Regions from separate parts of the Paenibacillus sp. plas6 genome, predicted to be linked through region 2. Evidence: predicted binding sites of a transcription regulator. Region 2 holds the regulator's gene; the other holds the start of a gene.
The links. Region 2 encodes NrdR, which represses ribonucleotide reductase genes. Its sites were predicted from a motif close to AACACNATATATNGTGTT; they were not measured.
Positions count from the first base shown of each region.

Region 1: a site for NrdR is predicted at 10,228-10,245, ahead of AC2TDL_RS17070 (adenosylcobalamin-dependent ribonucleoside-diphosphate reductase). Genes of this name have one in related genera too.

Region 1 covers NZ_CM170151.1:3,862,755-3,879,671, forward strand. The annotation lists gene AC2TDL_RS17005 (GGDEF domain-containing protein) at 1-35, opposite strand, end outside; gene AC2TDL_RS17010 (glycosyltransferase family 4 protein) at 242-1,369, shown strand; gene AC2TDL_RS17015 (YkvI family membrane protein) at 1,479-2,513, opposite strand; gene AC2TDL_RS17020 (xanthine phosphoribosyltransferase) at 2,748-3,320, shown strand; gene AC2TDL_RS17025 (hypothetical protein) at 3,397-3,723, shown strand; gene AC2TDL_RS17030 (hypothetical protein) at 3,788-4,000, shown strand; gene AC2TDL_RS17035 (TFIIB-type zinc ribbon-containing protein) at 4,028-4,399, shown strand; gene AC2TDL_RS17040 (divergent polysaccharide deacetylase family protein) at 4,512-5,321, shown strand; gene AC2TDL_RS17045 (N-acetylmuramoyl-L-alanine amidase family protein) at 5,298-6,074, opposite strand; gene AC2TDL_RS17050 (YqzE family protein) at 6,211-6,405, shown strand; gene AC2TDL_RS17055 (hypothetical protein) at 6,412-7,284, opposite strand; gene AC2TDL_RS17060 (YqhG family protein) at 7,441-8,364, opposite strand; gene AC2TDL_RS17065 (DEAD/DEAH box helicase) at 8,378-10,114, opposite strand; gene AC2TDL_RS17070 (adenosylcobalamin-dependent ribonucleoside-diphosphate reductase) at 10,293-12,956, shown strand; gene AC2TDL_RS17075 (MerR family transcriptional regulator) at 13,235-13,645, shown strand; gene AC2TDL_RS17080 (DMT family transporter) at 13,642-14,559, shown strand; gene AC2TDL_RS17085 (MerR family transcriptional regulator) at 14,836-15,567, opposite strand; gene AC2TDL_RS17090 (ABC transporter permease) at 15,577-16,311, opposite strand; gene AC2TDL_RS17095 (ABC transporter ATP-binding protein) at 16,314-16,917, opposite strand, start outside.
Region 2 covers NZ_CM170151.1:381,499-398,415, reverse strand. The annotation lists gene polA (DNA polymerase I) at 1-2,675, shown strand, start outside; gene mutM (DNA-formamidopyrimidine glycosylase) at 2,712-3,542, shown strand; gene AC2TDL_RS01980 (MntP/YtaF family protein) at 3,640-4,356, shown strand; gene coaE (dephospho-CoA kinase) at 4,370-4,966, shown strand; gene AC2TDL_RS01970 (lytic transglycosylase domain-containing protein) at 4,963-5,547, shown strand; gene AC2TDL_RS01965 (alpha/beta-type small acid-soluble spore protein) at 5,693-5,911, opposite strand; gene nrdR (transcriptional regulator NrdR) at 6,107-6,589, shown strand; gene infC (translation initiation factor IF-3) at 6,734-7,207, opposite strand; gene AC2TDL_RS01950 (Crp/Fnr family transcriptional regulator) at 7,232-7,927, opposite strand; gene AC2TDL_RS01945 (2-hydroxyacid dehydrogenase) at 8,223-9,197, shown strand; gene murI (glutamate racemase) at 9,291-10,070, shown strand; gene AC2TDL_RS01935 (carbohydrate-binding domain-containing protein) at 10,273-12,078, shown strand; gene AC2TDL_RS01930 (methyl-accepting chemotaxis protein) at 12,435-14,165, shown strand; gene AC2TDL_RS01925 (ROK family protein) at 14,247-15,125, shown strand; gene AC2TDL_RS01920 (PspA/IM30 family protein) at 15,244-15,924, shown strand; gene AC2TDL_RS01915 (septation ring formation regulator EzrA) at 16,022-16,917, shown strand, end outside.

The DNA.
Region 1 (16,917 bases), 1.0 Mb from region 2:
GTTACAAAGTTGTTTTTTTGCCGATAACGACGCATAAGCTGGATTGATGTAAGAATGCAAAGCCCTATGACAATTAGGCATAAGCAAGACGATAGAAAATCGATAAGAGTTAAAGAATTTTGTAAAATTGTCATGTGTTAACCTCTGCGCTATATTTTTTGTTTACAGAAACATATGTTCTATAATATCATAATTTGTCGTGTGGTAGAATGGTTATTACAGAATTAAGGAGCTGGTATCAGTGAAAATATTACAAGCATTGTTCTTCCCACCTGAACAGCCGGGCGGCGTTTCCTCAATGGTACCATACATTCAGGAACGCTTTAATCAAATGGGTTATGAAATGGAGCTATTTTCTCTACCGAAACGAATTCGCAATAAAGGTAATGATGAAATTAGCTTTAAAACCTTCGACTATACGCCATATATCGGTAATAAATTAATTGATAAATATATTCAAACTTACCGAGATTATCTTTGGTGGACTAAAATGCGAATCAAAAAGTCCTATGATCTTATCCATGCCCATCATCCAATTGCAGCTTTAGCAATGAAGCAGCTATTTCCAGATACGAAAATAGTGTTAACTTTGCATTCAAGTTATGAGCGAGAGCTAATTTTGAATAAATTGATTACACAAGATGGCGCGGAAGCAAAGTTTCTTACAAGTATATATCGGGAGTTAGAAGAAACGGTAGATCGAATATTGACAGTTTCGTACGCATTTAAATCCTACTTAAACAATTATGTAGTTGATGGAGATAAAATTAAGGTTATTCATAATGGCTTTGACGAAAAGCGTTTCCGTCCAATTGCCCATGAAAATGAAGTTACGCAATTGATTACAGTATGTCGGCTTGTTCCAGCAAAAGGGCTTGATATATTACTAAAAGCATGTGCTCGTATTAAAGAAAAAGGACATCCGTTTGTATTGCATATTATCGGTGATGGTCCGATTCGTAAAGAGCTTGAAAATATGGCTCAGCAATTAGGCTTATATGATGATATTATATTTTACGGATATATGCTTCATCCTGAGGAGTTTATCCCGTTCTTTGATATTTTTGTGTTGCCTTCGCGCGCAGAGGCATTTGGCTCGGTGTTTGCCGAAGCAGCGCTTTGCCAACTAGCATTAGTGGGAACTGATGTTGGAGGAATTTCTGAGCAAATTGAGAACGGGGTTAATGGTATATTAGTGCCGGCAGAGGATGATCAAGCATTAGCAGAGGCGTTGGAAACATTAATCATCGATCCAGATTATCGCTATCAGCTTGCGCGAGAAGCAAATAATAAAGCGAAAAAAGAATTTTCGTTAGAGCGTGTCATTGCGCAGCTTAAAAAGGTTTACCGTGAGGAGTTAGGTAAATAATTACAGACAAAAGGCTGTACCGCTAGTAAAGTTACAGACTAGCTGTACAGCCTGTTTTTGCGAATTAATTGCTGCAATAATTACAGTACTTATTTAAATAGAAATACGTCTACAATCGTTTTCGGGCAATGAGAATAAACCAACCAAGACTAATAAAGCCAAACAATGGATAAAGTAAAGATAATAAATTACCAAAGCCTAATTGGCTCATTAAATAACATATAATTATTGCACTTAGTACAATGAGGGATATAGGCAGCTTCGAACGTTCATGCACTTGTAGTGCTAGACCATAAATATCTGCTAAGAGCGTTGTAAAAACTTCGGCAAAAATGATGGCAATATAGATGTAATAAACAAATGTGCTCAAATTACGAGCAATTCCACCCATAGGAATAGCAAATTGCTGCACACCTGGCATATGTGCAGATAAGGCAATATGACCGACAAGCAGCATAAAGCCAATTCCAACTCCGCCAAGGATAGAGCCCCATTTTATAACGACAGTCTTTTTAGTTTGTGAGCCAATCGGAACTAACACCGCTTGCGCTAAGGCGAGGTTAAAAGCAGTGTATAGAAAAGGAGAGCTTATGGCTGTCCATAATGGATAGTCGGTTTTTATCGTCAGAAAGCTGCGAGTGTTCGGCATCTCAAGCGTATGGAAGAAGATGATTAACGTAAACAGCAGCATGATAGGAACGACAATTGAATTTACGGCAATAATCGCATGAATGCCGCGCAGCAATAATAAAAAGCAAATAAGCGCGGTTATTAATAAACCTAGCTGATAAGGCAGGTCCCAATTCTCTTCAAAAATTGTGCCTGCTCCCGCGAGCATAACAGCGGATACGCCCAGCAAAATAACTAGCATAATGATGCTTATTACGAATCCGAGTTTTTTTCCAAACAGGGCAATGTTAAGATCTTCGTATGATTTAGCTTGAATTTGATTTGCTAGAAGCATCACCTTATAACCTAGCCAAATAAACAGAAAGGTTGCTAGCATAATTGCAAAGGAGCCCCAATTGCCAAACCTCGTGAAAAATTGCAAAATTTCTTGTCCGGTTGCAAAGCCTGCTCCGACAATTGTGCCCATATAAATTGCAGCAATTTGCATTGCTCTAATCCAATCTTGTTTATTCATTTGCTCCCCTCACTTTTTTACAGCGAATAATTGATAAGTGCTACAAATTTGAGTATTTGTACTGTTAGTCATTATATGTAAGGAAGCTGACAAGCATGACAAGCTCTTACAGGAACTGAACATTTTGTTATTTGCAATTTAGAGGCAAATATTTGTAGAATGCTTCTCACCGCTTGCTAGATTAACGGACATATGGTATTTTACTGAAAAGAGTATGAAGCGGAGGTAATCGTTATGGAACAATTAAAGCAACTAATTTTACAGGAATCTGCAATTGTATCAAATGATATTTTACGTATGGATTCCATTATTAATCAGCAAGTAGATCCTTCGCTAATTATGGAAATTGGTAAGGAATTTGCACAAAGATTTTCTGATGAGAAAGTGACAAAGGTCATCACAATCGAGTCATCAGGTATTCCTGCAGCATTTGCTACTGCGTATGAGCTAAATGTACCCTTAGTATTTGCTCGACGTAAGCAAACTGTAATTAATGATCCGGACAGCTATGTTGAACGTGTACCCTCTTTTACAAAAGGGATGGTTTCTGATTTAGTGATTTCTAAGCAATTTCTTAATCCGGAGGATCGTATTCTAATAATTGACGATATTATTGCTAATGGGGATGGAGCTCGCGGATTAGTGAAGATTATTGATTCTGCAGGAGCACAGCTTGTAGGTATGGGAATTGTCGTAGAGAAATCATTCCAAGCAGGTGCTAACTATTTTAGAGAACAGGGCATTCGTGTTGAATCGTTGGTGAAAATCGCTTCACTTGATTCAGGTGAAATCGTATTTAAAGATTAGTTTCCAGCTTAATCTTGTTGAGAGATGCTTCTATTTTCTTATATAATGGAAGTAAGAGCGAAGGGGGACATAATTTATGAAACAGCTTAATGATCAATTTATGTATGATAAAATTGCAAGTGCTAAGTTATCATTTGAACGCGCATTAGACTGTAAGCATACTGAGTTTGATGATTTATATCCTTATATGATTGAGCACCCGCAATTTTTTTGGTATAAGCGCTATGTAGCTTGGTCAGAATTACTTACCATTGTTAAGCTATGCGATGAGCTTTCAATAGCTTGGCAGGATCAATTTTCTGAAAAACAAGTGGAATATATTAATAGTCGCGTTATGTCCTCAAGAGTGCTTGATGAATGGTTCGAAACAAATGATTCAAAAGAACATGCAATAAACGAATAGGGTACAACAAAGTCTTAACGAAATTTGTTTCGTTAAGACTTTTTATTCCTAAGGGAGGGTTAGAATGGTCTCCGAACAGCAATTAGATGCATTTCGTCAATCTGGCGAGCTTGTTAGAGTAGTGCGAGATAATATTGAGGAAAACGATGTAATTGGTATTGTAGTCGCTTGGGATGAGCAATCCGTTATGCTTCGTAAAAAAAATAAACGAGTCGTAAAGCTAAGTCGTACGTATACTTATATTGCAGCAAGTGAAGAAAGACCTAATCTTGTTTAGCAAAAATAAATAAAGGAGATGAAGTCTATGTTATGTCCTGTTTGTGATGGTATTACGTTACGTGAAGTAGAAAAGAATGGCGTTCTTATTGATGTTTGTCCTTCGTGTAAAGGGGTGTGGCTTGATCGAGGTGAGCTGGACAAACTGATGCACGATGTTCATGCCACACATCAAGAATACGAGGAACTGCAATCGTATGTACATAATATTCATGCAAAAGGATTACCAGTAAAGACAATATCTCATTCTCCTTATCCGCCGAACAGCTATCGTTCTAGTATAAGCAAAGGTTATCTCGATAGCTATAAAAGCAAATATTATGGGTATGATAAATACGGCCGACCATATAAGAAAAAGAAAAAAACTGTTTTTTCTATATTAGAGGATTTATTTGATTGAGCAAGAAGGATGAACAGAAGCTGAGCAGCTTCTGTTCATCTTTTTTTGTACATAAATAGTGATGCTGATGGTCAAAATAAAGTAACAAGCTTACTGTAAAGGAGATAAATGGATGAAACAAAGAGTGATTACTTCGATACTTTTCGCAATCATTATCCTATTTTATAATGGGTCTGTTTGCTATGCCCAAGCACAAAAGGCAGAGCGTGAACCCGCAAATTCAAGCGAGCATACTTTAGCTATTGTGATAGACGATCTTGGCAACAATATGGAGGGAACTGACGAAATATTAGCGATTGATGCGCCGCTTACTGTTGCCATTATGCCGTTTCTTCCCAGCTCACAATCGGATGCAGAACGGGCACATGCTGCTGGCCATGAAGTTATTTTACATTTACCAATGGAGCCAAATAAAGGGCTAAAAAGATGGCTTGGGCCTGGCGCGATTACTTCAGACTTAACAGATGAGCAAGTTAGAGAGCGCGTTGAGGCAGCGCTCGCTCAAGTACCATATGCAATCGGTATTAATAATCATATGGGCTCGAAAATAACAGCTAATGAGCGCATTATGCGCGTTGTGCTGCAAGTATGCAAGGAACATAATCTATTTTACTTAGACAGCAAAACAACAGATAAATCAGTTGTAGCTAAGATAGCAAATGAGCTAGGTGTGCCATATGTTGAAAATAAGCTGTTTTTAGACGATGAATATACAGCAATGCACGTACATAAGCAAATGCAAAAGGTTTATCAATTGATAAAGGACAATGCAGCAACGATCATTATTGGTCATGTCGGTATGCCGGGAAAATATACAGCAGCAGAGCTTGCTCGCTCAATTCCAAAATTGCAACAGCACTGCAAAATTGTTTATTTAAGTGAGCTGGTGCGTGCTACTCTAATTGATCCAGAGATAATGTGATATTCCATCGGCAATACTTTCAGCGATTTTTGTTTGCTCTGTGTTCGAGGTGAGACGACGCAAGTCATCGTCATTACTGATAAACCCCATTTCAACAAGAATTGCAGGGGATTTGACATATTTAAGCACATAGAAGCTTTTTACTGCAAGCGGTCGTTTGCGAGTAGCAAACAATTGATTTAACTGCTCTTGTACATGATGAGCCAGCATTGCACTTTCGCCATACGGCTGATGCAATACAAGAGGCCCATGTGCTCTCTTATTTGGCACCGAATTTACGTGCAGGCTAACAAATAATGTATGGTCAATTTCTCGCGTTAATCCCATACGCTGAGATAAATCCTTTAAGTGTCGGGACGAGGTGCGATGCCAACGATTATCATCACTTAGCGCATAATCATGCGTACGATTGAGAATCGTTGGGATTCCACGACTTGTAAGTACCGCATACAGTTTTTTTCCTATCGCCAAATTAATATCTTTTTCCTGAACACTCCCGTTTGTTGCTCCGCCGTCAATCCCGCCATGACCAGCATCAATAATGACTGCTGTAGTCGGCAATAGCTGCTTCATATCGCTATGATGGGCACTCTCTTGCTCATCAGCACTGCTTTCATTTTGTAATAAACTTGCAGCAGAATAAACGATTGAAGTGCGATAGAGCTCATAACAAAGCAAATTACATAGTGCAATGATAAGTAAAAACTTGTTTAAATGATATAAGCCATGTAATCCCCATTTTTTTAGCTTCATAATCAGCCCTCTTTCAACAAAAAGTGTCTTGCATTAGGATGGCATTTTGCTTAAAGTTTCATACGTCGTTTGATTTTTGACTGATGGGGAATACTACAGTTAAGAAGCAGTTCTATAGTAAAAGGAGTGATTGATCGTGGGAAAAATAACTGGTACTGAGTACTTACAATATTTAACTGAACAGTTTGTCGAATATATTGAAAAACCGGCTGAGGAGCGAAAAAAAGCAAAAGAAAGAGCCAAAGCTCAAAAGGAGCAATGGCTTTTCCGTTGGTTTGGTGCCGGAGGCATGGGGATCATGTTTTACTTAAATAAACGTAAAAGTAAGTAATAAGAGCTAATAAACAGTTGGTTCGTAGAAAAATCCTTGCTTCCATAAACTATCATAATCAATATAGCGTGTAAGAGCTTCATTTTCGTCCTGTAATGCGACGTATAAATGAAGCTCATTCCATTTATGATAGCCTGTTACCGAATAGGCAGCAAATACAGTGTTATCCCAGCTTTCTGTTGTATAGCGTATTTGACTGCCTAATTCAATATTTGTTTCAATGGAATAATCATCAATCATTTTGTCATTTAAGACGAAACAGAGCGGATTTCCGGTTAACCAAGGCATTACATCGTAAGGTGAAAAGTATGCTACATTGATCGCGTCTGTCAGCACAGCAGAGGAGTCAGACGGCAAATAAGCGTATTCATCTTCTAATTGAAAAGTGCTTTTACCGGCAATATGTTGTTCCGTAATTGGAAACTGCTCCTGTAGAAAAGGCTCGATGTACGCAATTCCTTCATCAGTTTCCAGCGTTAAGATGACATGAAATGGATCGTAGTAGCTTAATAAGCTGCTATGTTCAGCAAGTAATCGTAAGCTAGTAACATCGCCTACGCCATATTCTCCTAAAATATAACCACCATCCTGTTTAGCATGAACGATCATATAGCCAATAACCTCTTTATCCTGATAGACAAGCACTAGCCAGCTATGTGTACCTGGTCCAAGTGCACTAATCGAAATTGTGGCATCTTTCCATTCCTCAAAGCCTTGCTGCTTTGCTAGTTCCTGCTGCCATTCGTTTACGGCTTGAGAAAGCTCATTTTGCTGTACAGTATGCAATAATGCTATTACCGTATGATAAGCTGCTGGCAAGCCAACTGTAAAAAGTATGCCAGCAAGCTTTATCGTAAGTAATGCAAGCTTTAGTTTCATTTAATCACCTCACTAATGTTAGCGGCTTGTCCTAAGCCGGCCTCTTCACTTATCGTAGCGAATTTGACATAAAAAGGCTGTTAGTTCTTGTCACGCATATTTCCCACAGCGAGCTTCTTTTTTTGTAGACTCTAGTCGTATTACCGTAACTATAGGCTAGTCAATCCCATCGAGATGAAATATTCCGCAATTCATGACAGATGCCGTAACACGAGGTTCATATTGCCAGCGAATTTCCTCCTTGCGTTTTTGTTGTAATTGAACAATTTCTTCTCGTTGATCTTCTTCGGCTCCCTTTAGCAACGGAGAGTAAAAGCTATCTAATCGTGCTAATTCCTCTGCTAGTCTGTTTTGTGCTTCAATTGCCCAGTCATAATTGTAATTTTTTAGTTTCCGCTCAAGATAGGCTTCCGCAATCGCTAATGCCTTGGAATAGGAGATGCCATTTTTCGTAATATGAACATTAGGAGGGATGCGCGGTGTAAGTCGTAAAGACTGTAATTGCTCATAAAAATTTTCGACACAGTGACCTGTAACAAGCGAAATACCTAAGCTGTGCAGCTCTTCACGCTTGCGGTCAGAGCTAAACTCCACAACATAATTAATCCCTAACCAAGCAGTGTATGGCCTGGAGGCATAAGGATTCATTGCACGTTGCTGTGGTTCCTGATAAAGGCATACATAACTGCCATTGCGTTCTGCAGATTGAAAAAGCTGCTGCAGTCGATTAGAGCCAAAATGCAAATGCTCTTGCGGCACTCGCATGATCGGTTTGGCAACAATGCCAAGTGCGCGCTCCAATGCTTTTTCGCCGGCTATTACAGATTCTTGTCGTTGCTCTGGTTGAGCTGCAACAAGTTCATTGTATTTTTCTGGATCAAATACAAAAAGAAAACTCATTGTTTCTGGCGTTTCATTTAAGCGATCGATGAAGCTCCAATAATAGGGGCGGTTTGTAAGCTCTCGGTCTGCTTCAGGGGAGAGCTTTACTTTAATATGATATGGTGATTTTTCTAAGATGGTACAATTTGTTGCTTCCAAATACCGTTGCACAAAACGATATACCTGCTTAGTGTTCATAATAATCACACCTCTATCGTAACGTTTTTTGCTGGTAGGATGTAAACACCTCACCGATGCTGCTAATTTCCTTGCCGAGCTGTTGATGGTTCGTACCACGCAAAATTGCTTTTGCAAGCTGTTGCTCGATAGAGCCGTTATTCGCCTCGATCCGTTCGATAATTTGGTCAAGCTCTCCAATAACCATCTCAAACAGATTTATTTTTTCATGAAGCAAATTTAGGATATGCTCCTCAATCGTATTGACGGTACATAGATTATATATATTCACATCCTGCGTCTGACCAAGACGATGTACGCGACCAATTCGCTGTTCAACACGCATTGGGTTCCAAGGCAGGTCGAAGTTAATCATATTGTTGCAAAATTGCAGATTAATCCCTTCGCCGCCTGCTTCAGTTGCAATAAGCACTCTTGCTTTTCCGCGGAATAAATCCATCATCCAATCTTTTTTACCGCGATTCATCCCGCCACGATAAGGAACAGCAGTAATATTGTGCTTATTAAAAAACTGCAGCAAATACTCTTGGGTTGCTCGATACTCGGTAAACACAATTACTTTATCGTTACATTGCTCGATTATTTCTAATGCCTTTTCTGCTTTTGTATTTGAAGTAATGGCACGAATACATTCCACGAGCTCCCATATTTTTGCGCGAATTGGAGAATCTTCACTTGTTTTCTTAAACATATTGACGAGTGTAAGAAATACAGCGTCACGACTGCTGCATACCTCACGCTGCAAAGTAACAAGGGAAAGGATGCTGCTAATGTCCATTCCTTCTTGATTAGCTTGCTCTTGGACGAATGTTGTGACAGCATCATATAGCGCCTGTTCCTCGTTTGAAAGTGCAAGATTGATATTTCGTACAATTCGTTTTGTAAAATGAATCCCGCCATCACTGCGACGATTCCGAATCATTATCGAGGATAGGGCATTCTGCAATTGCTCCTCATTTTTCGGTAAACGTTTATCAATTACAAAATTGCTATTAAACTCACCTTGTCCCCCTAATTGCCCTGGTTTTAATAATGATATTAAATTAAATAGCTCATCAAGATCGTTTTGAATTGGGGTGGCAGTTAATAGCAGACAGTACTTTTTGCTTAGCTGAACAGCGAACTGATAGTTGCTCGTTTTTTTATTTTTTAATTTATGCGCTTCATCAATAATAATTAAGTCATAATCAGTTGCAAGCACCGTTTCGCGATGCGGCTCGCGCTTTGCTGTATCCAGTGAGGCAACTACGATATCATAGCCCCAGCTATGGGCTTTTCGTTGCGCTACAGCCTGTATGCCAAATTTCGTATTCAGCTCCCGCACCCATTGCAGCACAAGTGAAGCAGGCACTAAAATAAGAGCTTTTTTAACAAGACCGCGCACAATATATTCTTTTAAAATTAACCCTGCCTCAATCGTTTTTCCTAAACCTACCTCATCAGCCAAGATGGCGCGGCCGCCCATTTCATGCAGCACACGTTTAGCTGTTTCGAGTTGATGCTGCATTGGTACAAAGTTAGGCAAGCTTCGCAGGCAAAGCAATTCATCAAATGATTTTATTAACGTCGCCTGTTTAGCCTCGACAGCAAGCTGAAACATACTCCACTGATCCCAAGGGCCATTTTGTTGAATGCGCTGTTGCAGCTCATTAAACCATGTCCGATTAAAATGAAGATTGAGAGAAGGATGAATCTGTTTTTGAACATCAGGCTGAGTGAAATATGGGTTAGAATGGATTGTATTATTCATAGCTTCTCCTTTACAAATCTGTTGCTTAACTCTATTATTGCCCAATCGCTATTAATCATAATCTTATTAAATCGATTTCGAGCGTCACAAAATTGATTAAAAAGTATCATTTGAAAACTAGATATTGTATGTTAATATTAATCTGTATACTATATGTTGAAGGGGTAGGAGTGAGCCCATGAGTAAATTACAAGGATTGAGTGAAAAAATATTTTTGGATCGCTATGCACGAAAAAATGCGGATGCAGCAAATGTCAAGCCCGGTGATACGGTGCTTGTTTTATTAAAGGAAGATCTTTCCTTTCCCGTTAAGGAAGCAGGTGAGGTACTAACTCGTCAAGGCAACGAAGTTGTTGTTCAGTTGCGCAATGGTGAGAAGGTAACTACTACGATTGAGAAGCTCACTCATGCGTTAGAGAAAACGCCTGGGGAAATGTGGGACAGATTAGCGACTGCAATGGCTTCAGTTGAAAACGAGGATAAAAAACAATTGTGGCAGGAACGGTTTCGTTACATACTAGACGATTGGAAGCTCGTTCCAGGCGGAAGAATTGCTGCAGGAGCGGGAACAAGTGACGAATTGACGCTGTTTAACTGTTATGTTATTCCCTCTCCGCATGATAGCCGTGGCGGAATTATGAATACACTTGCAGAAATGACCGAAATTATGGCACGCGGCGGTGGTGTAGGAATTAACTTGTCCTCCCTTCGACCTAAACGTACTACAGTAGTGGGAGTAAATGGAACATCAAGCGGCTCCGTGTCATGGGGCGGATTGTTTAGCTATACAACCGGCTTAATCGAGCAAGGCGGCAGTCGTCGCGGGGCATTAATGTTAATGCTAAATGACTGGCATCCTGATTTGCTTGATTTTATAACGGTTAAGCAAACAATGGGTAAAATTACAAATGCGAATCTGTCTGTATGTATTAGCGATGGCTTTATGGATGCTGTTAAACACGATAAGGAGTGGGATCTCGTATTCCCTGATACAACGGACCCGGAATATGATGAAATTTGGAACGGTGATTTAGCAGCATGGCGCAAACTTGGCAAACCAGTCATTGTACACCGTACGGTGAAGGCAAGAGAAGTATGGAGCACAATTATTGAATCTGCTTGGAAATCTGCAGAGCCAGGCGTTGTCTTTATGGAACGTTATAATAATATGTCGAACAGCTGGTATTTTAATCCGATTATTTGTACAAATCCGTGTGGTGAACAAGGGCTGCCTGCATGGGGTGTATGTAATTTATCTGCAATTAATTTATCTAAGTTTTATGATGAAAAAAATCATGATGTCGATTGGAAAGAGTTGGCTAAAGTTACCCGCTGGTCAGTTCGTTTTCTAGATAACGTAATTGATCGCACGCCTTATCATTTTCCGGAGAATGAAGCGAATCAGAAGAAAGAACGCAGAATTGGTCTTGGCTCGATGGGGCTTGCCGAGCTAATGATTAAGCTGCGTATTCGCTATGGTTCACCTGAATCACTTGAATTTTTGGACAAGCTATATAGCTTTATCGCCAAAGAGGCTTACTTGGCATCCTCAGAAATTGCAGGAGAAAAAGGCAGCTTTGGTGCATTTGATAAAGATCTTTATGTACAAAGCGGCTTTATGAAGGTATTAATTGAACGATTCCCAGAGGTAGGCGAGGCAATTGCCAAAAATGGAATGCGCAATGTAACAGTAATTACCCAAGCGCCAACTGGTTCAACAGGAACTATGGTCGGCACGTCCACAGGAATTGAGCCATATTTTGCCTTCAAATATTATCGCCAAAGCCGACTAGGATTTGATGAGCAATATGTGCCAATTGCCCAAGAATGGCTGGATAAGCATCCAGGAGAGCCGCTGCCAGACTATTTCGTCACAGCAATGAGCTTAAGTGCTGAAGATCATATTCGTGTACAAGCAGCAATTCAACGCTGGGTAGACAGCTCGATTTCTAAAACTGCAAACTGTCCAAATGATTTTACAATCGAGGAAACAGAAAAGCTGTATGAACTTGCTTATGAACTCGGCTGTAAAGGAGTTACGATTTACCGTGACGGCAGCCGTGATACCCAAGTACTATTAACAGATGAGAAAAAAGATGCTGACAAAGAAACAAAGGCTGTTGCTGTTTCAGCTGAGCAAGACAGTTTGCAGCAGTCGACAACCGCTGCTGAGCAAGAAAACAGCGAGCAATTAGATGGAGCGATGGATAGCAAGGGATTAACAAGACCGCCAGCGCTCGGTGAAGATCGTCAATATAAACGTCGTCCGCAAGTGCTGCAAGGTGCAACCTATAAAATGAACACACCGCTTGGTATGGCTTATATTACGATCAATGATCTGGATGATGTGCCTACTGAAATTTTCTTAATCGTTGGTAAAGCAGGCTCTGACGTATTTGCTATGGCGGAAGCACTTGGGCGCGTATGTTCATTGTTCCTACGCTATGGCGACCATGGTAATAAAACACAACTTCTTATTAAGCATTTGAAAGGTATCGGCGGTACTGGAGCAATTGGTTTTGGTCACAATCGTGTCGAGTCAATTGCAGATGCAGTAGCAAAAGCGTTAGAAATGCATCTAAATAACAAAGCGAACAGAACGGATCAATATGCGTATGAGCAGCAAGATGAAGGAAAGCAGCAGTTAAACTCTGATTACAAGGGAGCTGCAGCAGCAACAGAGCAGCAGACAGCAGCAAGTGAAAGCAACCATTACGCAGCAACACATGCGTCTGGCACAGGCTCGCATGTCGATCTATGTCCAAGCTGTGGGTCTGCTAGTCTTATTAATATTGAAGGCTGCAAGCAATGTACGTCTTGCGGATATAGCCGTTGTGGCTAAAAGTTAAGTTGGAATGCTTGGTGTATTGCATTGTGATGAATCATCTAATTTGCAAAAATGAGCATTTTGGTAAAATTATAGTTTTTGATTCATATTCACTAGAATATATAAACAATAAAGAGCGGCTGGACACGTGCAACCGCTCTTTATTGTTTAAGGCTTATTTTACACAATAAGTTACCTGCCTTCCGTAATAAATCGTAAAATATTTTTTTATTTACTTGACTTAGAGTAAACTCTAAGTTATAGACTTTTTTAAGAAGAAAGGAGAGTTTATTTTGTATTCCATTAGTGAGGTTGAAAAAAGAACGGAGATTAGTTCTTATACATTGAGATACTATGAAAAAATGGGGTTGCTTCCTCCGTCAAAAAGAAAAGTCGGAGGTCAACGAATGTACACGGAAGAGGACGTTCGTTTCATAAAGTTCATTAAAAGTTTAAAGCAAACAGGTATGTCACTAGAAGATATTAAGGAATTTGTAAAAGATGGTTGTATTTTAGAAAGGATTCATTCGGATATCGAAACGAAAGAACTCACCCCATCAATAAATAGACGAATTGAGATATTAACTAAGCACTTAGAGAAAATGGAAGAAAAAAAGAAGGAGTTAGATGAAATTATTTCTACAACAAAGCTAAAACTGGATACTTATTATTCTATATTAGAAGAGGACGAGCAAAGAAAGTGAAGCATTTAAAAATATACTTGATGTTAATAGGCTTCTCCTTTTTTACGGGAGCAACCTTTAATCTTGCAAAATATACAGTCGCGTATTTTTCACCCGCATCTGCTGCAGCATGGCGTTTTGGCTTAGCTGCTGTTGTTATGTTAATGATTTTAATCTTCACGGAAGGTGTAAAGAAAAGTCATTTGCAAAAGAATGCTTTTTGGTATGTTATGCGTGGGATTGTTGGAATATTTGGTTTTAATACTTTGTTTTTTGTAGGTTTGAAATATACATCTCCCGTGAACGGGGCATTAATTATGGGGTTGAATCCTTTATTAACAACGATTTTTGCTCGAATTATATTAAAGGATAACATAACAAAAAGAGGGGTAATAGGTATATTCTTCGCTTTCATTGGTGTATTGCTAGTTATTACGCAGGGTTCTATTGAGACTATTAAAACCCTATCAATTTCAGGTGGAGACTTCATTATATTTGCAGGAAACGTCTGCTGGGCACTTTATGGAGTACTTGGACGTCGATTTATAAAGGATGGCACGACACTATCTACAACCACATTTACTATGATAATCGGTGCTGCTAGTCTAATAGTGTTTTCTCTTTTTACGTCTAACCCTGTTCCGTTAATGAATATTCCAATTGGTGCATGGGGAGCAATTGCTTTCATGGCTTTTTTTACAAGTGTCCTTGGTTACCTATGGTGGAATCAAGGTATAAAAGAGATTGGTGCAAGTAAAACATCATTATTTTTTAACCTAGTTCCTGTCGTGACGATGATTATTTCCCTTGTTATCGGAATTCCGATAACTGTAATTCAAATTATTGGAGCTTTTTTAGTGATAATCGGTGTTTTAGCTGCATCGGGGATAATAAATCTTCCTAATGTTCATCGTAAAAAACATTCAGTGGTATAAGAGGCTTGAAGTGAATCTTTTTATTGATGCAATAATCAATTTTGACAAAGAGCGGCTGGACACGTGCAACCGCTCTTTGGTTTTAAAACTTGTAAGTTTATTGCTACCATAAGTAATCAGTATTCTATTCAAAATTACTACTAGCAAAAATTATCGCTAAAGACGGTTTTCCAGCAACATATCATTAAATATAAAGTGTTTAACTTGTTATTAGCAAGTTCATTTATGAAAATATCCATACTAAATATATTATTAAAGGGCTGCATTCCGTTACTGTTATTCAAATTTGGGTTTTTCATCAAATAAAGCTAATGTATGTTTAGCATCTGATATAGCCTCTAGTAGTGATGTGGCTAATTGATCCGTCACTGATACAATATCTTCCTCATCCGTTGGTGTATTTAATATTAAGACAATATCCGGATTGGGTTGATGAATTTGCTTAAGTAAACGTAATATGGCATTAATAGAATAATGGGCACTTCTTAAACTTCGTATAACTCGCAGTTGATCAAGTTCTTGTTCACCATATACTCGTTTTCCATTAGATAGTCTAGGAACTGTAATAAGTCCGTTACGTTCCCAATTTCGTAAAGCTTCAGTTGTAACATCTAGAAGCAATGCTACTTCCTTTCGAGAATAAGTACAAGAATTAACAATAGATTCTTTTCTTAACCATTTCTCAACTACTTTTGTAGCAGATAGAGCATGATTATATTCGCGTTTTAAATTTGCAAGATAATCTATCGTTAATTGTTGAGCCCTCGTAAAATCCTCTTTACCACACGCATATACAATTGCGCGAGCCTTTTTTCGAAGATTACCTTGTATAATTTCGCATCGAAAGAGGGTTCGCGCGACTCTTAACTGAAACAAATGGATATTCGAATAAATACGATAGCCGTTTGCTTTTCTTGGAACAGGGGAAATATAGCCCCATTTCTCATAAATGCGAACAGTGTTGGGATGTACTCCCACAAGTGCTGCTATTTCATTGGTTTTGTACACCCAATACACCTACTTCCATTTAAAGAATTTTACTGCCCCCCATAATCCAATTACAATGCAAAGAGTTAAAATCAAGATATGGATAAGTCCATCTGTTAGTGCTGCACCAGTACTTGTCTGCTTTAGTAAATGAATTCCGTGTGAGAGCGGTAAAATATCCATAATCCATTGAAATGATCGAGGCATGACTTCGTATGGAATCGTTGCTCCTGAAAACAGTAGCATTGTAAAGTAAGCAACTGAACTCCAAACATTTGCTGACTTTTGGTCAGGCACTAAGCTACCAATGAAAATGCCAATGCTAAATATCGCTAAAATAATAAAAAAGTAAGTTATAAGAAATATTGCCCATGATCGCTTTAGTTCATAATCAAATAATAGATGATAAACAAGTGAAACACCAATAAAGGATACGAGTGCTGAAGAAAGCTGAATTAATCCTTGTGCAAATAAAATTTGGAGAGGCGATGTAGGTGTTACTTGGAATCTCTTCAATATTCCTCTATGACGGTAATCTGCAATAGTTAGAGGTACCCCCATAACGCCAGTTGCTAGAATGCCAATTGTAATGACAGCTGCATACGATAATTCAAAGTTAGAAGCACCGACTGCATTGTCCTTACTTAGTAAATATCCAAAGACTGTAGCTAAAATAATCGGGAAGCAAATTCCAAATATAAAAATATCAATGCCCCGCCAAACGAGCTTGCCTTCTATTTTTAATAGTGTAAGAAATGTATTCATACTTAATCCTCCTCGCCTGAGAAATGTAGATACGCATCTTCTAGTGTAGCTTTTTCACTAGCTTTAAGTGCCTCCTGAATAGTACCATGAAAGACCGTCTCACCATTTTTTAGAATCAAGATCTTATCACATAATAATTCAACCTCGTCCATGTAATGTGAAGTTAACACAATTGCCAACCCTCTTTTTTTCATTGATAAAAGCTGCTTCCAAAGTATGCGTCGAGCCTTTGTATCTAACCCTGTCGTAAGCTCATCAAGAAATACTAGCTTAGGGTTTGATATTAATGCTAACAGTACTGCTAAACGTTGTCGTTCTCCGCCGGAAAGAGATTTTACAAGTTGAGTTTCCTTTTCAGCTAGACCAAATGTTTGCAACAATGATGATACATCAGCGGTTTGTTTATAAAGAGCCTTCCATTGCTGGCACGCTTCACGAATTGTTATTTTATCTTGAAAATTTGATTCTTGAAATTGTACCCCCACCTCTTGAAAAACTTCCTTGCGATGGAGAATCGGTGATTTTCCGAGCAATAAGAGCTCTTCGTACTTGCTTTTTTCAATTCCAAGTACAGCCGCAATTGTAGAGGATTTTCCTGCTCCGTTT
Region 2 (16,917 bases):
TGAAAAAATGGATGTTAATTGATGGAAATAGTATTACATATCGTGCGTTTTTCGCTATGCCTCCTCTTACAAATTCTTCGGGCATGCAGACGAATGCGATTTATGGATTTACAACAATGCTGTTGAAGCTGCTAGAAGAACATAAGCCTACACATATATTGGTTGCCTTTGATGCAGGAAAAACGAATTTTCGTCACGAGCAATTTGAAGAATATAAAGCGGGTCGACAAAAGACACCGCCAGAGCTATCGCAGCAGTTTCCGTTGCTAAAAGAGCTGCTTACTGCCTTCGGTATTGCCCAATACGAAATTGCGGGCTACGAGGCAGATGATATTATTGGTACGCTAAGTGCGAAAGCAGATAAGGAAGGAATTGAGACGCTAGTCATTTCTGGAGATAAAGATATGCTTCAGCTTGCCTCCTCCAACGTCACAATTGCGGTTACGCGTAAAGGTGTTAGCGAGGTCGAGCTTTACTCCCCGGATACAATTCAAGAGAAATACGGCTTAAAGCCAGAGCAGATTATTGATCTTAAAGGATTGATGGGGGATACGTCGGACAATATTCCTGGTGTACCGGGGGTCGGTGAAAAGACTGCATTAAAGCTGCTTCATCAGTTCCCAACTGTTGAAGAGGTGCTGGCTAATCTCGATGCTCAAAAAGGTAAGCTTAAAGAAAATTTAACAAATCATAAAGAGTCTGCTTTAATGAGTAAGCAACTTGCTACCATTTTCCGTGAAGTGCCAATTGAGCTGACAGAGGATGAATTTAGCTACAATGGCTACGATTCTGCTAAGCTGGCTGAACAGCTTGCAAAGCTTGAATTTAAGTCATTGCTTGAGCGGCTTAACGTAGGTGCAGCCAGCGGCTCAACTGCAGATGAAGCAAAACAAGCGCTCGATGCGCTTAATATATATCAGTTAGATGAGCAATCGCCGCATATTGCTCAGTTAATCAATGTGCTTGCATCTAAACCTGAAACACATGGTTTGTACATTGAAGCAATTGGCGAAAATCCACATCATGCTTCTATAGAAGGGATTGCTTTAGCATTCGGTAATGATGTGTTTGTCTTTTCCCATGAGCTGTTATTCAGCGAGACAATGGATCCAGTTAAACAGTGGCTTGCTAATGAAGACGCTGCAAAGTACGGCTACGATTTACATAAAGCAGAACTAGCGCTGCATTGGCATGGCATTAAGCTTGGCGGAGCTCATTTTGATGTGCAGCTTGCAGCTTACCTGCTAGATCCAACGGATGGCAACCAACTATTGCATACGATTGCAGAACGTAATGGATTGTATGGCTTGCAAGCAGATGATGAGGTTTACGGAAAAGGAGCAAAGTTCAAGCTTCCTGAGCAAGATAAACTATTCCAGCATTTGGCTGTCAAGGCAAGCATTGTGCAGCAGCTTGTGCCTAAGCTGAATGAGCAATTGAAAGATAACTCAATGGACTCTCTCTATTATGATCTCGAAGGTCCGCTTTCCCGTATCCTTGCGGCGATGGAGCAGCAGGGCATAAAAGTCGAGCGTGAAGAGCTCCAACGTCAAGGTGAGGAAATTGAACAGAAATTAGCGAGCATTACTTCCCAAATTTATGAGCTTGCTGGTACGGAGTTTAAAATCAATTCACCGAAGCAGCTTGGCGAGGTGCTATTTGAGAAGCTTGGCTTGCCTGCTAGAAAGAAAACAAAAACAGGTTATTCTACTGACGCTGAGGTGCTAGAGGAATTAGCTCCATATCATCCAATTGTCCCGCTAATTTTAGATTATCGTCAGCTTGCTAAGCTGCAATCAACGTACATTGAAGGATTATTAAAAGAGGTTCGTGAAAATACGGGACATATTCATACCTATTATCGCCAAACGATTGCAGCAACAGGGCGTTTAAGCTCACAGTTCCCTAACCTGCAAAATATCCCAATTCGTTTGGAGGAAGGACGTAAAATACGTAAGTCATTTATTCCTTCTGAGCAGGGCTGGAAGATTTTATCTGCCGATTATTCGCAAATCGAGTTAAGAGTGCTTGCCCATATTTCTGGGGATGAGCGCTTGAAAGAGGCGTTTATTCATAACCACGATATTCATACCAAAACGGCGATGGATGTGTTTGGTGTAAGTGCAGATCAAGTGGATAGCAATATGCGTCGTTCGGCAAAAGCTGTTAATTTCGGAATTGTGTATGGCATAAGTGATTTTGGACTGTCCCAAAACCTTGGCATTACGCGCAAAGAAGCAGCTCGCTTTATTGAACAATACTTTAATGTGTTCCAAGGTGTGCGCACCTATATGGACAATATTATTAAAGAAGCAAAGGAAAAAGGTTATGTTGTCACATTATTAGACCGTCGTCGTTATGTGCCTGACATTCATTCTTCTAATTTTAATATTCGCTCTTTTGCTGAACGGATTGCCATGAATACACCGATTCAAGGTTCAGCAGCAGATATTATTAAGCTTGCTATGGTGCGTATGAATGCAGAGCTTAAACAGCGCAAGCTTAGAAGCCGTATGCTGCTGCAAGTGCATGACGAATTAGTGTTTGAGGTACCAGAGGATGAGCTTGAATTGATGAAGGAGCTTGTTCCGAAGGTAATGGCAGAAGCAATTAAACTTGACGTTCCGCTTGTTGCTGATGTAAGCTATGGCGATACTTGGTATGAAGCAAAATAAAATAGTAGAAAGCAAATGGGGTAGAGGTGAGAGGCATTGCCAGAATTACCAGAGGTAGAAACGGTAACAAGAACGCTTAGAGAGCTGGTTAAGGGGAAAAAAATTAAGCAGGTGCAAGTTTTTCTGCCAAGAATTATTCAACGGCCTGCTGATATTGAGCAATTTTGTGACGCACTTGCTGGACATACGATACTAGATATAACTCGTCGCGGCAAATTTATCCGTTTTTTGCTTGATGGCTTAGTGCTTGTCTCTCATTTACGCATGGAAGGCCGTTACGGTGTTTATGAGCAGCATGAGGAAATGGAAAAGCATACCCATGTAGTGTTTACATTTACCGATGGCACTCAATTAAGATATAAAGATGTTAGACAATTTGGCACGATGCATTTGTTTAAGGAAGGCGAGGATTTATACGAGCTTCCGTTAAAAAAGCTTGGTATAGAGCCGCTTTCAGAGCAGTTTACAGTTAAGGTGCTGCGTGAAAAGCTGCAGCACCGCTCATCTAAAATTAAGCCATTATTACTTAATCAGGAATTAATTGTTGGGCTCGGTAATATTTATGTAGATGAGGCGTTATTTGCTGCCCGCATTCATCCCGAGCGCAGTCCGTCATCACTTAGTAAAAGTGAATGGACAAGGCTACATGAAGCGATTGTAAAAACGCTCACTTCGGCTGTTGAAGCTGGCGGCTCATCGATTAAATCTTATGTTAACGGGCAAGGTGAAATGGGGATGTTTCAGCAGCAACTGCTGGCTTACGGTCGTGAAAATGAGCCTTGCTCAAGATGCGGTACAACTATAATTAAGTTTGTATTAGGAGGCAGAGGCACCCATATTTGTCCTCGTTGCCAAAAAATGAAATAATATAAGAATCACCCTTCTTCTCAGCATCGCATATGATAGGTTACGCCTGTGGGTATTCGTCTACAGCGGATCTTAGAGGTGCGGGAAGGAGAGGAATATGTTGCTGGCTCATTTAGCTTCTGTAGTGGCACTTGCGGTAGCTGTTAGTTTAGATAGCTTTGGTGTTGGAATTACGTATGGTTTGCGGAAAATAAAAATCCCGCTGCTTTCCATCGTTATTATTGCTATTTGTTCTGGAATCGTAATTGGTGTATCTATGCAAGCAGGAAGTTGGCTGTCTACACATTTATCGGTAACAGCAGCCAATCGGATTGGTGCTTTAATATTAATTGGTATTGGGCTATGGGCGATATATCAATTTTATCAGGGGATGCAAGAGGACAGCGAAAAAAGGAATGGACTTGCTAAAGAAGTAAACACTAAAGAATATAAAACTGTTACTGAGCAAGACATTCAGGGAGCACAGAAAACAGCGAATGTTATTACTTTTGAACTGAAGCGACTTGGCATTGTTATTCAAATTTTACGTAAACCGCAAACGGCAGATTTTGATGATTCTGGCACAATTTCTGCATCAGAAGCATTTATGTTAGGCATTGCTTTGTCACTAGATGCTTTTGGAGCGGGAATAGCGGCAGCGTTGCTCGGGCTGCACGCCATTACAACACCGATGATTATTGCACTCTGCAGCGCATTGTTTTTAATTGGCGGAACAGTGCTCGGGCGAAAGCTAAGTCATTTGCCAATCATTCATTATATAAGTGGATTACCCGGAATTTTATTAATTATATTAGGAATAAGTAAATTTTTTTAAGAGGTGAAGTGCAATGCTGATCGGATTGACAGGCGGGATTGCAAGCGGAAAAAGTACAGTTAGCGCCTTATTTGTAAAGCATGGCGCGTTGCTTGTTGATGCGGATCAGGTTGCTCGTGAAGTAGTAGAGCCAGGTCAACCTGCTCTACTACAAATTGTAAATCAATTTGGAGAGCATATGCTGCATGCTGATGGCAGTTTAAATAGACAAGCATTAGGAGCGGTTGTGTTTGCTGATGCAGAAAAGCTCAAGCAATTGGAACAGATCACTCATCCTGCGATCCGTGAAAAAATGCAGCAGTATTTTCAAATATACAAGCAGCAGCAGCCTGACGCCCTTATTGTAGCGGATATTCCTTTATTGTATGAAACTGGACAAGCTCATCTGTACGAAGGTATAGCTGTAGTTTATGTCCCAGAAGAAGTGCAAATTGAACGATTAATGAAGCGTAATGGTTTAAGTGAAGCGGAGGCTACAGCAAGAGTAAAGCTGCAAATGGATATAGAAGAAAAACGAAAATTAGCGGATTGGGTCATTGATAATAGTTCTTCGTTAGAGCATACTGAGCAGCAAGTTATTGATTTAATACAGAGGCTGCGTACGTTATGAGAAAGAAACGAAATAAAAATAAGATTTTGCGCAGAAGGCTCTTGTTGTTTACTTTCATCATTATTATTGCATTTATATTCATACAATCGACTTGGGTAAGTGAGCGATTATATCCAATTAAATATAGAGGGCTAATTGTTAATAAGTCAGAAAAGTACAAAGTTGACCCTCATTTGATTGCAGCAATTATACGGGTAGAATCTAATTTTAAACCAAGCAGTGAATCTCCTAAAGGAGCGGTTGGTTTAATGCAGTTAATGCCAACTACAGCAGAATGGATCATTGAACGCACTGATATGAATATTGCTTCAAACGAGGAGTTAAAGATGAATCCTGAGCTGAATATTGAGCTTGGTACTTGGTATTTAGCACATTTGCTAAACCGGTATGAAGGCGATATTGTACTTTCCATTGCTGCCTACAATGCAGGTCCGGGAAATGTAGCAAAATGGTTATCTGAACACACTTGGGATGGATTATATGAAACAGCAGATCAAATTCCTTTTGGGGAAACGAGAAATTATGTTCAAAAAGTTATCTACTATTATAACAAATATAAGGAATTATATCCTGATCTCTAATCGCTATAAGGCTATGTATATTAATTTTGGCTAAACTGTAGAATAATTGGCTAGACTGCAGAAATATGCAATATTATAATATTTACAACGAGACTGCCCTTCAATTGAAGAACAGTCCCATTGTTTATTGTATTATAGTTATCCATTAACGTTGACCAGCTAAAGATTGCTCAGCGATTTGAACTAGACGACGAGTGATGTATCCACCAATATAACCAGTTTCTCTGGTAGTTACATTACCATAGTAGCCATCTTGTGGAATCGCAATACCAAGCTCTTGTGCAACTTCAAATTTCATACGATCAAGAGCTGCAATAGCTTGAGGGACAAGAAGATTGTTGCTATTGTTGTTGTTTTGTGACATTAGTTTTCACCTCCTTGCGGTTGGTAAAAGTATTATGTGCGTTCTTTGTTATCTTAATACAGGAAACGTATACCAATAGAATGTTGACCATAAACGTGCAATAGGGAAAGGTTAAAACAATGTTTTAAAGCTTTTGGGGATGTTGTCTTAGCAGAAACTATAAAATGATGGTGTGTAAAAGGAGGGGAATAAAAGATGAAATGTCCTTACTGTGATTACGCTGGAACTAAGGTGCTTGATTCACGGCCAGCCAATGAAAATAAATCGATTCGCCGACGTCGTGAATGTGAGAGCTGCAATCGCCGCTTTACGACATTTGAAATGATAGAGGAAACACCCCTTATCGTCATTAAAAAAGATGGAAGCAGGGAGGAATTTAGCCGTGACAAAATATTACGCGGTTTAATTCGTGCCTGCGAAAAACGACCAGTTCCAGTTGAACGCCTTGAAGTTATCGTTTCTGAGGTCGAGAAAGAGTTACGTACAACAGCTTTGGCTGAGGTGGAAAGCAGTGAAATTGGAGCACTTGTAATGAATCAACTTTACCCAGTTGATGAAGTAGCTTATGTGCGCTTTGCTTCAGTATATCGTCAGTTCAAAGACATTGATATGTTTATGAAGGAGCTTAATATGCTGCTTTCAAATTCAACAAATGCACGTAATCTAGAGGAAAAATAAAGCAGTGGACAAGCTGAAATGTTCGCTGAGCAATGGTTTTATTTTCTATAAATAAAGGAAGTAAGCAACACAGAAACTGGTACGCAAGTTTTGTTTCGTTACTATGCAAAGTGCCTGTCTGTTCTTGCCTACTTCCTTTTGTTTTTATAGCGGCAATATGGTTACTGCAGCTTGCTTGCCGCTAAGCTGGATGCCAGTAGCTGGTTTACCTAATGGTTTTAAGTCATTAATTAATTCTTGTAACAGTTCTTTAGCGACTGGACCTTGTTTGCCGCTTAGCTTGATTACAAGATCTACAGGATGCCCGCTTGATAACAGCTTTTCACATTGTCTTAGTTTTGTCTCATAATCATGTTGCTCGATGTTAGGCGTTAATCTTATTTCTTTACTTTTTTTCGGTGCTCCATTTTCTTGTTTAAGTATAGAATTAGCTTTACCGCGAGCAATTAGCTGACATAGAGGGGGACTTTGCATAATATCTATACAAACGAGATCAGCTTGTTGTTCTTTCGCAAGCTGCAATGCTTTGGAAGTAGGCAGTTCACCTAGTGGATTGCCATTAGGGTCAAGCAATTGCACCTCAGATGCTTTTATTTTTTCATTCATTAATCGTGCCATTTATTGCTCCTTTATAAGCGTCAATTAGTCTTTTAATAATTCAATTAGTTTCTGCGGCTTAAGGATTGCTAATCGCTTATTATTAAGATGAATAAGTTCCTTATCTTGTAATTCAATAATCATTTTAGATACAGTTTCGCGAGCAGCTCCTACTGTATCAGCAAGCTGCTGATGGGTTATTTTCATCGGAATAATGTGGCTGCCATCCTCGCGCTGGCGACCAACCTCCTTTGCTAGATCCAGCAAGCGACGTATAATCCGATTCTGTACATTTAGAAATGTTAGGTCGTAAATTTGCATATTTGCTTTACGTAAACGCTCCATCGTATAATTAAGCAACAAAAATGGTAAGTTGCGATCTTTTTCAACTAGTTGTTGAAAATCAGAACGATGCAATGAATACACTTTTACAGCCGTTAATGTTTCAGCAGTAGCTGAGCGAGTTAGACCTGGCCGCATTAACGCCATTTCTCCGAAATATTCTCCTTTAGTTAGATAGGTAAGCGTAATACGTTTTGATTTATTTGACGTATAAATACTAACCATACCTGTTTTAATAAAAAAGATCTGATCACCTTCGTCACCTTCATGGAAAATAATCGTACCCTTTTTAAAAGATTCTTCTCGCATATATGGTACAAGCTGATTGAGCAATGACTCATCAATATCTTTAAAAAAGGGGATGGAAACTCTTAACTTGTTCATATCAATTGTATTCAAGTTAATTCCTCGCTTTAAAATAATTTATATTTTTTTGTAATCCTTGTTACAGAAATACAAATATACACTTGTTATGCTAGTTCTGGGAGAAGGGAATAGATCTTAAGTGTAAAGGAGGTATGGATAAATCTTAATTTTATGATAACGATTCTAGACTCGTTTATCAATCAATTAAATAAAATTGTACTAGAAAAGAGCTTTTTCGCTGTTGGGAGGCAGCGAAAAAGCTCTTTTCGTTGTATTCTGTCAAAGTAAGAGCTATTATTAATTTGATGATACAAAAAGGAGTGTTGGGATGAAGCCGCTTGTATTTGTAGATCGACGATTACCAGATGAAGCATATCGTTATTTAGAGGAGCATTGCCAAATAACGACTTGGAGACCTGATGAAGCAAGAAACGAAGAAGCTTTGCTAGCCTATTTGTCAGAGGTGGAAGGTTATTTGACTAGTGGTTCAATGAAGGTAAATGATCAGCTACTTGCGGCAGCGCCAAAGCTAAGAGTTATTAGCTCGATGAGCGTAGGCTACAATCATTACGATATTGATGCGATGAAAGCTCGCAATATCATTGGCACACATACTCCTTATGTGCTTGATGATACAGTAGCCGATCTAATTTTTGGCTTAATGCTTAGCTGTGCACGACGAATTGCCGAGCTTGATCGATATATTCGTAATGGCAATTGGCGTGGCAACGAGGGGAGAAAGTTGTTTGGTCTTGATGTACATCATCGCAAGCTTGGTATTATCGGTATGGGACGAATTGGTGAAGCAGTGGCAAAAAGAGCACGTTACGGCTTTGATATGGAAGTAGCCTATTATTCTCGCAGCCCTAAGCTAGAGCTTGAGCAAAGCATGGGAATCAAATATGAAAATCTGGAACAGTTGCTTTCTACCTCTGATTTTGTAGTGTTATTAACTCCGTTAACTTCTGCTACTAAAGGACTAATTGGAGAGAAGCAGTTTTCACTGATGCAGCGACATGCTATATTTATTAATGCATCTCGCGGGGCAACGATTGATGAGCAAGCATTGATTGATGCTTTAAGGAACAATACAATTGCTGGTGCAGGTTTGGATGTTTTTTTGGAGGAACCACTCCCGCCAGATCATCCGTTTATGAAGTTGGATCAGGTTGTAATGACCCCTCATATTGGTTCAGCTACAGAAGCAACGCGCAATGAGATGGCAAATCTCGCTGTTCGCAATTTGGTTAATGGTTTACTTGGAACAGGGGAGATTTATATTGTCCCTGAGTTAAAACAATAAGAAGTGAATTATATCATTGCATCTACATGGTATTACATAAACATGGTATTATTTAAAGCAAGGTATGTTATAAAGTAAGAGGGTAAGATTACGATGACAATAGGCATCTTTGATTCGGGTATGGGCGGTTTGACCGTGTTAAGCGAAGCGATTCGCAGAATACCGACTGAAGATTATTATTATGTAGCAGATACATTACATGTTCCTTACGGAACGAAAAGTAAGCAAGAGGTTGAAGATTTCGTTATTGCAACCGTTAGTGAAATGATGAATCATGATATTGATGCACTTGTTATCGCTTGTAACACAGCAACTAGCATCGCTGTTGAGACGCTAAGAGCAATGTATCCTTCTATCCCTATTATTGGAATGGAGCCTGCGGTGAAACCAGCAGTGGAAATGAATGCTTCGACTGGTCTAAGAGTATTAGTATTTGCTACGCCATTAACGCTATCGATGCCTAAATACTATGCCTTAGTGTCGAGAGTTGATGACAATCGAATTGTTGATTCTTTGCCTATGGAGAGGCTTGTCCCTTTCTGTGAAGCGATGAGATTTGATGATGAGGAAGTAAAAGATTATTTTCTCAGTAAGCTAGAGCCGTACCCTTTAGAGCAATATGGAATGATTGTGCTTGGTTGCACACACTATCCATTTTTTAAACCTCTCTTACAAAGCATTTTGCCAGAGCATATTGGAATAGTGGATGGCAGCGTAGGTACAGTGCGTAGACTAGCAGCACAGCTCCATCGTTATGGACTAGCTAGAGGAAAAGGATCAGGAAACGTTACCTTTTATAATACTGCTGAAGACGCTGCTTACAATGAGAAAATGAAGAACGCACTATTATATTTACAGGAACGTAATCTTTAACATATAACTGTCAAAGCACCCCAACAGTTAGTCTGAGCTTCTTTTCCAATTTGTAAGTTTGATCAATTGGAATTTCGTATAAAGAAGCCTAACTTTTGGGGTATTTTTATGCATTTTTATGTTTCAGTAAAATTTAAGCTGTATTTAATTTACTTATTTTATACTCTGTATAAGTGAAGATAAGAGATGAGAGGTGATATTGATGAAGCTAGACGGAATTCAATGGCTGGGAGCTTCATTGCTCACGCTTATGCTTATTGCTGGAGGATGCAGTCAGTCAACAGAGCAAAGCAGCTTGCCTGGAAATTCAAGCAAGGAGCTGCAAACAGATGACAGTGTGCAAGGGCAAGTAAAATTCACGAGGACAGATATAGATAATCAATGGAATGAAGATACGGCAGAGAGTATTCAATTTAATGAAAATAAAGTTACTACGACTGCAAAAAATGGTGTATTTATTGATGGGACAGATGTAACGGTCGCCTTACCAGGTACTTATGTGCTAAGTGGACAGTTAAACGATGGTAGTGTTACTGTAAATCTTGAAAATAAAGGAGAGGTAAGACTTATATTAAATAGTGCTTCTATTCATAATGAAGATGGGGCTGCTATTTATGTTGAGGATGCAGGAAAAGCAATTATTACACTTGCAACTGGCACGACGAATACATTATCGGATGGGAATAACTACAAGTTTGCAAACGGAAATGATGAACCTTCAGGAACTTTATATAGTAAGTCTGATTTAACGATAAATGGACAAGGCAAGCTAATCGTCAATGCCAATTATAATGATGCAATAGTCGGTAAAGATATATTGCTGCTTGCTGACGGACAATATGAAATAAATTCAGTCGATGATGGAATAATCGGCAGAGATTTATTAGCGGTTAAGCAAGGCAGCTATAACCTAAATGTTGGCGGAGATGGCTTGAAATCTACTAACGATAATGAGGACAAGCTTGGCAGCATCTATATTGAGGATGGTCAATTTGTCATTCATTCAGGTTCAGACGGAATGGACTCGATTGGAGATTTGTCAATTATAAATGGCAGCTACAACATTATAAGCGGCGGTGGTCAAGAAGCTTCAGCCAGTGACGGCAACAGCGCGAAAGCGATAAAATCGGCGGGAGCAATGGCAATTAAAGGCGGTAATTTCGAGCTAAATGCTTTTGATGATGCTCTGCATAGTGATGGTACTGTTGAAATTTATGGCGGCATATTTCAAATTTTTAGTGGTGATGACGGTATCCATGCCGATAATGTTTTAACGATTAGTGATGGCACAATTACTATTGCAAATTCATATGAAGGACTGGAAAGTACTGAAATTAATATTAACGGCGGAGTGATCGATATTACTTCTGCAGATGATGGGGTAAATGTTGCCGGAGGGAACGATGGCTCAGCATTTGCTGGTCGAGGCGGTGCAAGGTTCGGAGCAGATGAAAACGCTAAGCTAACCATTACAGGCGGGCAAATTAGCGTCAATGCAAACGGGGATGGTCTTGATTCTAACGGCTATATCGAGATGAGCGGCGGTATCGTTGTTGTTAATGGACCAGAAGGAAACGGCAACGGAGCACTTGATTATGATGGAAGCTTTACGATGACAGGCGGCACCTTAGTTGCTGTAGGCAGTAGCGGTATGGCGATGGCACCATCTGCTGAACAATCAACGCAAGCCTCAATGTTAATGTACTATCCTGAAACGCAGGAGGCAGGGACATTCATTCAACTTGTAAATAATGAGAATGATGTGCTAATAGCGTTTAGTCCGAAAAAAACATATCAGACAGTTGTCATAAGTTCTCCTAAACTAAAGGTTGGAAAAAACTATACGCTATTAAGCGGCGGGCAATCGGAGCTTGTTGAAGGATTAGGGTTAGGCGAAATGACACCATCCCAGCTAGGTACAGAAATCGTAAGTTTCACGCTAAAGGAGATAGTTAGCTATATTGATGAAAATGGTTTAACAACAAGAAAAAGCCGATTTGGTCCATAGATTAATAGTTAAACGAGCTTATGATAGTCGTTTATCAATAATGATTATCGTAAGCTTTTTTTGATAATTTGTACACTAATCCATTTACTGTGATAAAATGTAATTATGTAAGTTCTTTCTATTCTCTTTGTATATGAAATCAATCATTTTTCATCGTAATTCTAAATATAGAATTTAGTATTTTACATATAATAGTTTATTTATAAATAAAGTTCACAAAATTTTAACATTGTGTGAAAATTCGCCTTTTATGTTAATCCAATATTTGCCGACGTTTTTTATTATATGTGAACTATGACATTTTTTGTAGAAGTTTGCTTTTTGCTCGAATATAGATATATAAAGGGAGGGATTGCATGCTTCAATTTATAAAAGGACAAAAACGTTCTTTAGTCACTGATTTTCAAAGGCTTAACATGAATATTGAAACAGAGCTTGAGAAAAAAATGTTCTTTATTCAATTACACAAAGAAGACATCGATAGAATCCACTCAATATCCTCGATAATAGAAGAGAATGCACTACTAATAGCCCGTAGACATTATGAGGCAATATGTCAATTACCAGAGACAAAAGCTATCCTAGAAAAATACAGCTATGAAGAAAAGTTTATTAAAACCTATGGTAACTATATTAAATCAATTGGCAGTTTTGAACCGAATGCGCAATATATCGAAAATCGTAAAAGAATAGGCAAGGTTCATTCCAAAATACAATTAACATCAGATTGGTTTATCGCTTCGTTTATTCGTATTTATGAGCTATTAATTCCTGCAATTATACAAAAGCTAGGTGGCAACAAGGCTACAGCAACGCTTATTAGTTTACAAAAGCTAATGTTGCTAGATTCGCAAATTGCCCTTGAAGCTTATCAGGAAGCCCATGAGTTTAAATTTATTAACACAAATTCAGAAATTATTGAGGCTTTAATTGAGATTGATGAAGTAAGTGAGCTGTTAGATTCTGTGGATCATTCAATTGATGCAGCAACAAATATAAGTTCTTCAGCTGAGCAACTTGCAGCTTCTATTCAAGAAATTGCTAAGCATGCATTAACGGTTGCTGAAAATAGTGAAGATATGGTGAGTTCAGCACGCCAAAGTGAGACAAGCATTGGGGAAGCTTTAAGCGGAATTAGCCAGCTTGTAGAGGAAATGCGCGAGATTAGAAAGCAATTTGTTGGTCTAAATAGTGCAGTTTCAAAAATGACAGATGTTGTTTCATTTATTAATGAAATAGCAGAGCAAACCAATCTGCTGGCTCTTAATGCAGCTATTGAAGCTGCTAGAGCAGGTGATGAAGGCAGAGGGTTTGCGGTTGTAGCTAATGAGGTGCGCAAGTTGTCTAATCAAACAAGTCAATCTGTTGAGCAAATTAAAGGGATGATTACTGAAATACTAGAAACGTCCAATCTAGTTGATAAGATGACTTTAACGATGGAGCAAAATATGTTAGACGAAGGTGAAAAGACTAACACCGCAATAAATCATCTTAAAGCAATTATTACTGGAATAGAGGATATGGGCGACAGAACATCCAATATTGCTGCGATTATTGAGCAGCAAACTGCTGCCACAGATGATATTGCTAGCGGAACCGGACAATTACTGAAGCATATCGGAATCATTAGAGATAATGCAACAAAAACGGGGCAAAAAATTTATGATGTTAGCTATAAGGTCAATGAATTGCGCAATGATACCATTCGTTTTATGGGCAGAATTTCTGATGACCATATGATACGCATTTTAAAAACAGATCATTTGTTATGGGGCTGGTGGGCATATAACAGCATTTTAGGCTATCATGCGCTAGATGCTAAGGAAGCAGGAGATGTAGAGTCTTGTCGTCTTGGAGAATGGTACAATCGAATGCGAGCAAATGGTAGATTGAATCAAAATGAAACATTCCAAAGTATTGACGCTCCGCATCGTGAAGTTCATAAAAAGTTGCAAGCAGTTGCTCGCTGTATTGAAAATAACGATCGAAAAGCTGCATTAGAACAATTGGAAGAAATCGAAAATCACTCACAAACGATTGTCTCTGCTTTGGATTCCTTATACGACAGTATTTTTTCGCATAGATAGTGTACAGAAAGAAGCTCTTCCTCTATTATGTTATTGAAGCTAAAGTGAGAAGCTTAATAATTATTATAGGGGGCTTTTTCATTGAGAATAGGTGGAATTGAAGCAGGTGGAACTAAAATCATTTGTGGGATTGGCGATGAGCAAGGGAATATCGAAAAGAAAATTAGTTTTCCCACAGAATCACCAGAGATTGCGTTTGAGAAAATCTATCATTTTTTCTCCAACGAGCAAATTGATGCACTTGGTGTAGGTACATTTGGGCCAATTGACGTTGATCGTAATAGTCCAACCTATGGCTATATTACCTCTACCCCTAAACCAGGTTGGAAAAACGTAGATGTGTTAGGCAAGCTTAAAGAACGTTTTAGTGTACCAATTGGTTTTGATACAGATGTCAATGGAGCTGCTCTTGCAGAGGCGATGTGGGGCAGTGCTAAAGGCGTAAGAAGCTGTGTATATTATACAATAGGCACAGGAGTAGGGGTTGGAGTTTACGTAGAAGGCAATTTAGTACATGGACTGCTCCACCCTGAAGGTGGCCACATTCCAGTTAAACGTCATCCAAAGGATAGTTTTGAGGGATTTTGTCCGTATCATAAGGACTGCCTGGAGGGAGTAGCCGCTGGTCCAGCGATTGAAAGAAGATATGGCATAAAAGGTCATGAGCTTCCTAAGGATCATGAGGCTTGGGAGCTTGAAGCCTACTATTTGGGGCAAGCTTTGATGTCGACAATATTGCTCTTATCTCCACAACGAATTATTTTAGGTGGGGGTGTAATGCACCAAGAGCAGCTATTTCCACTAATTAGAAAGCAAGTGGTTGCTAATTTAAACGGTTATGTTCAGCATCAGCTTATTCTTGAGCAAATTGACCAATATATTATTGCACCAGGACTAGGGGATAATGCGGGATTGTGCGGAGCAATTGCCCTTGGATTACTAGAGCATAAACGCAACTAGCTATCACCGTAAAAATAAATTGCACAAATATGAAACATTAATTTTTTACCTTCGTATTAATGGCTATAATGTAAAAGTAATTATGGCTGTGATGTGAAAATTTGGGAGGTATAGAACAATGAGTATTTTTCAACGTTTGTTTAGAATAGGGAAAGCTAATGTTAATGCAGCGGTTGATAAGCTAGAGGATCCTGTGAAAATTATTGATCAGGTATTACGTGAGCTTGATGAAGATGTAGAAAAAGTAACAGCAGCCGTCACTTCTCAGATGGCAGTTGAAAAACGCTTAGAGCGTGAGCTAAAAGAAGCTGAGGAGCTAGTTGCAAAGCGCGAATCTCAAGCACGCCAAGCCCTTGCCGCAGGTAACGAAGAATTGGCGCGTGAAGCATTGGCAGATAAAGCGAAACAAGCAGAAAAACGCGATAAGCTGAAAGAAAGTTATGATCGTGCAAAAGCTACTGCAGACAAACTGCATGCTCAATTAAACGATCTAAAAGAACGAGTTAGAGACATGAAGGATCAACGCAGTACTTTGGTTGCTCAAGCAGAAGCAGCACAAGCACAGCAAAAAATTAATAGTACGATGAAAGGCGTTGGCAAAAATGATGTTGGCGCGACTTTTGCTCGTATGGAAGAAAAAATTCAACGAATGCATGATGAAGCAAATGCAGCATTCGAGCTAGCTAATGAAGATAAAACATTAGATCAAAAGTTTGAGGAGCAGTTAAAGTCTAGCAAGGACAAAGCGATCGATGATGAGCTGGCTGCTCTAAAAGCTGAGCTTGAAGGCAATAAATAAATGATATGAGCAACGTTACAATGTTGCTAATAGTTTTTGACGTGAACGGGAAAAGCCAGGTTAAGTTAACCCGGCTTTTTCTTATGGAGGCTAATCTATGAAGAAAAAAATACTACCTGCAATTCTCTTTCTGTTCATGTTAACTTTCATACTATTTCCTTCTTTAACTGTGCTTGCAGCTAATGATACCTATATTGAGGATGAGATGGGAGTATTGTCCAAGTTTGAGCAGAACAAATTAAATGAGTTGATTAGTAAGCAAGAAGTTAAGCTTCATGTGTTTATTACCGACACACTTGGCTCTCGAAATATAGGTGAATTTAGCACACAGCTTTTTTCTGAGTGGAATTTAGGACAGAATGATGCTTTACTTGTAATTCTTGATGGGGACGGAGATGTCTGGCTACAGCTTTATGAGCAATCACGAGTGGAGCGAGCATTATATGCAGCAAAAGACTTAAACAAATCAGATCCTGTGCTTTCATTTTTAGAGGATTACTTCTTTCCTCAAGCAGCTGCTGGAAATTACTATGCAGCTATTGAAGAAACAATGGATGGCTTAAGTTATTATGTTGATAAATATAAAAATGGCGCTTTAGGGACTGCGAGTGAAAGCAGAAAAACGAATGAACAAGGCTCTTTGTTGCCAGTGCTAATTATTATAGCCATTATCGTTATTGGCGTGGCTTTAATCGTTATTTTTGATCGCCGCAGAAAACGTAATCGTGCAGCACAATTGCTGTTTAAGCTCGAAGATCAATATGAAAAAATTTCCGAGAAGATTCAACAGCTTGATGCTGATATGGAAGAAATTAAAAAGTTCTCAACAGGGAAATCACGCGATATTATTGGCGAGGCAGAGGATGATTTATACGATCTGTTGCAGCAAATGTCGCTTTACCCAGAAAAGATACGTGCTTGGAAAGGATTAAGTAAATCTCAACTGCAAAAATCTTCAAAAGAGTTACATACTTTTGCAAATGAGTTGCAGCA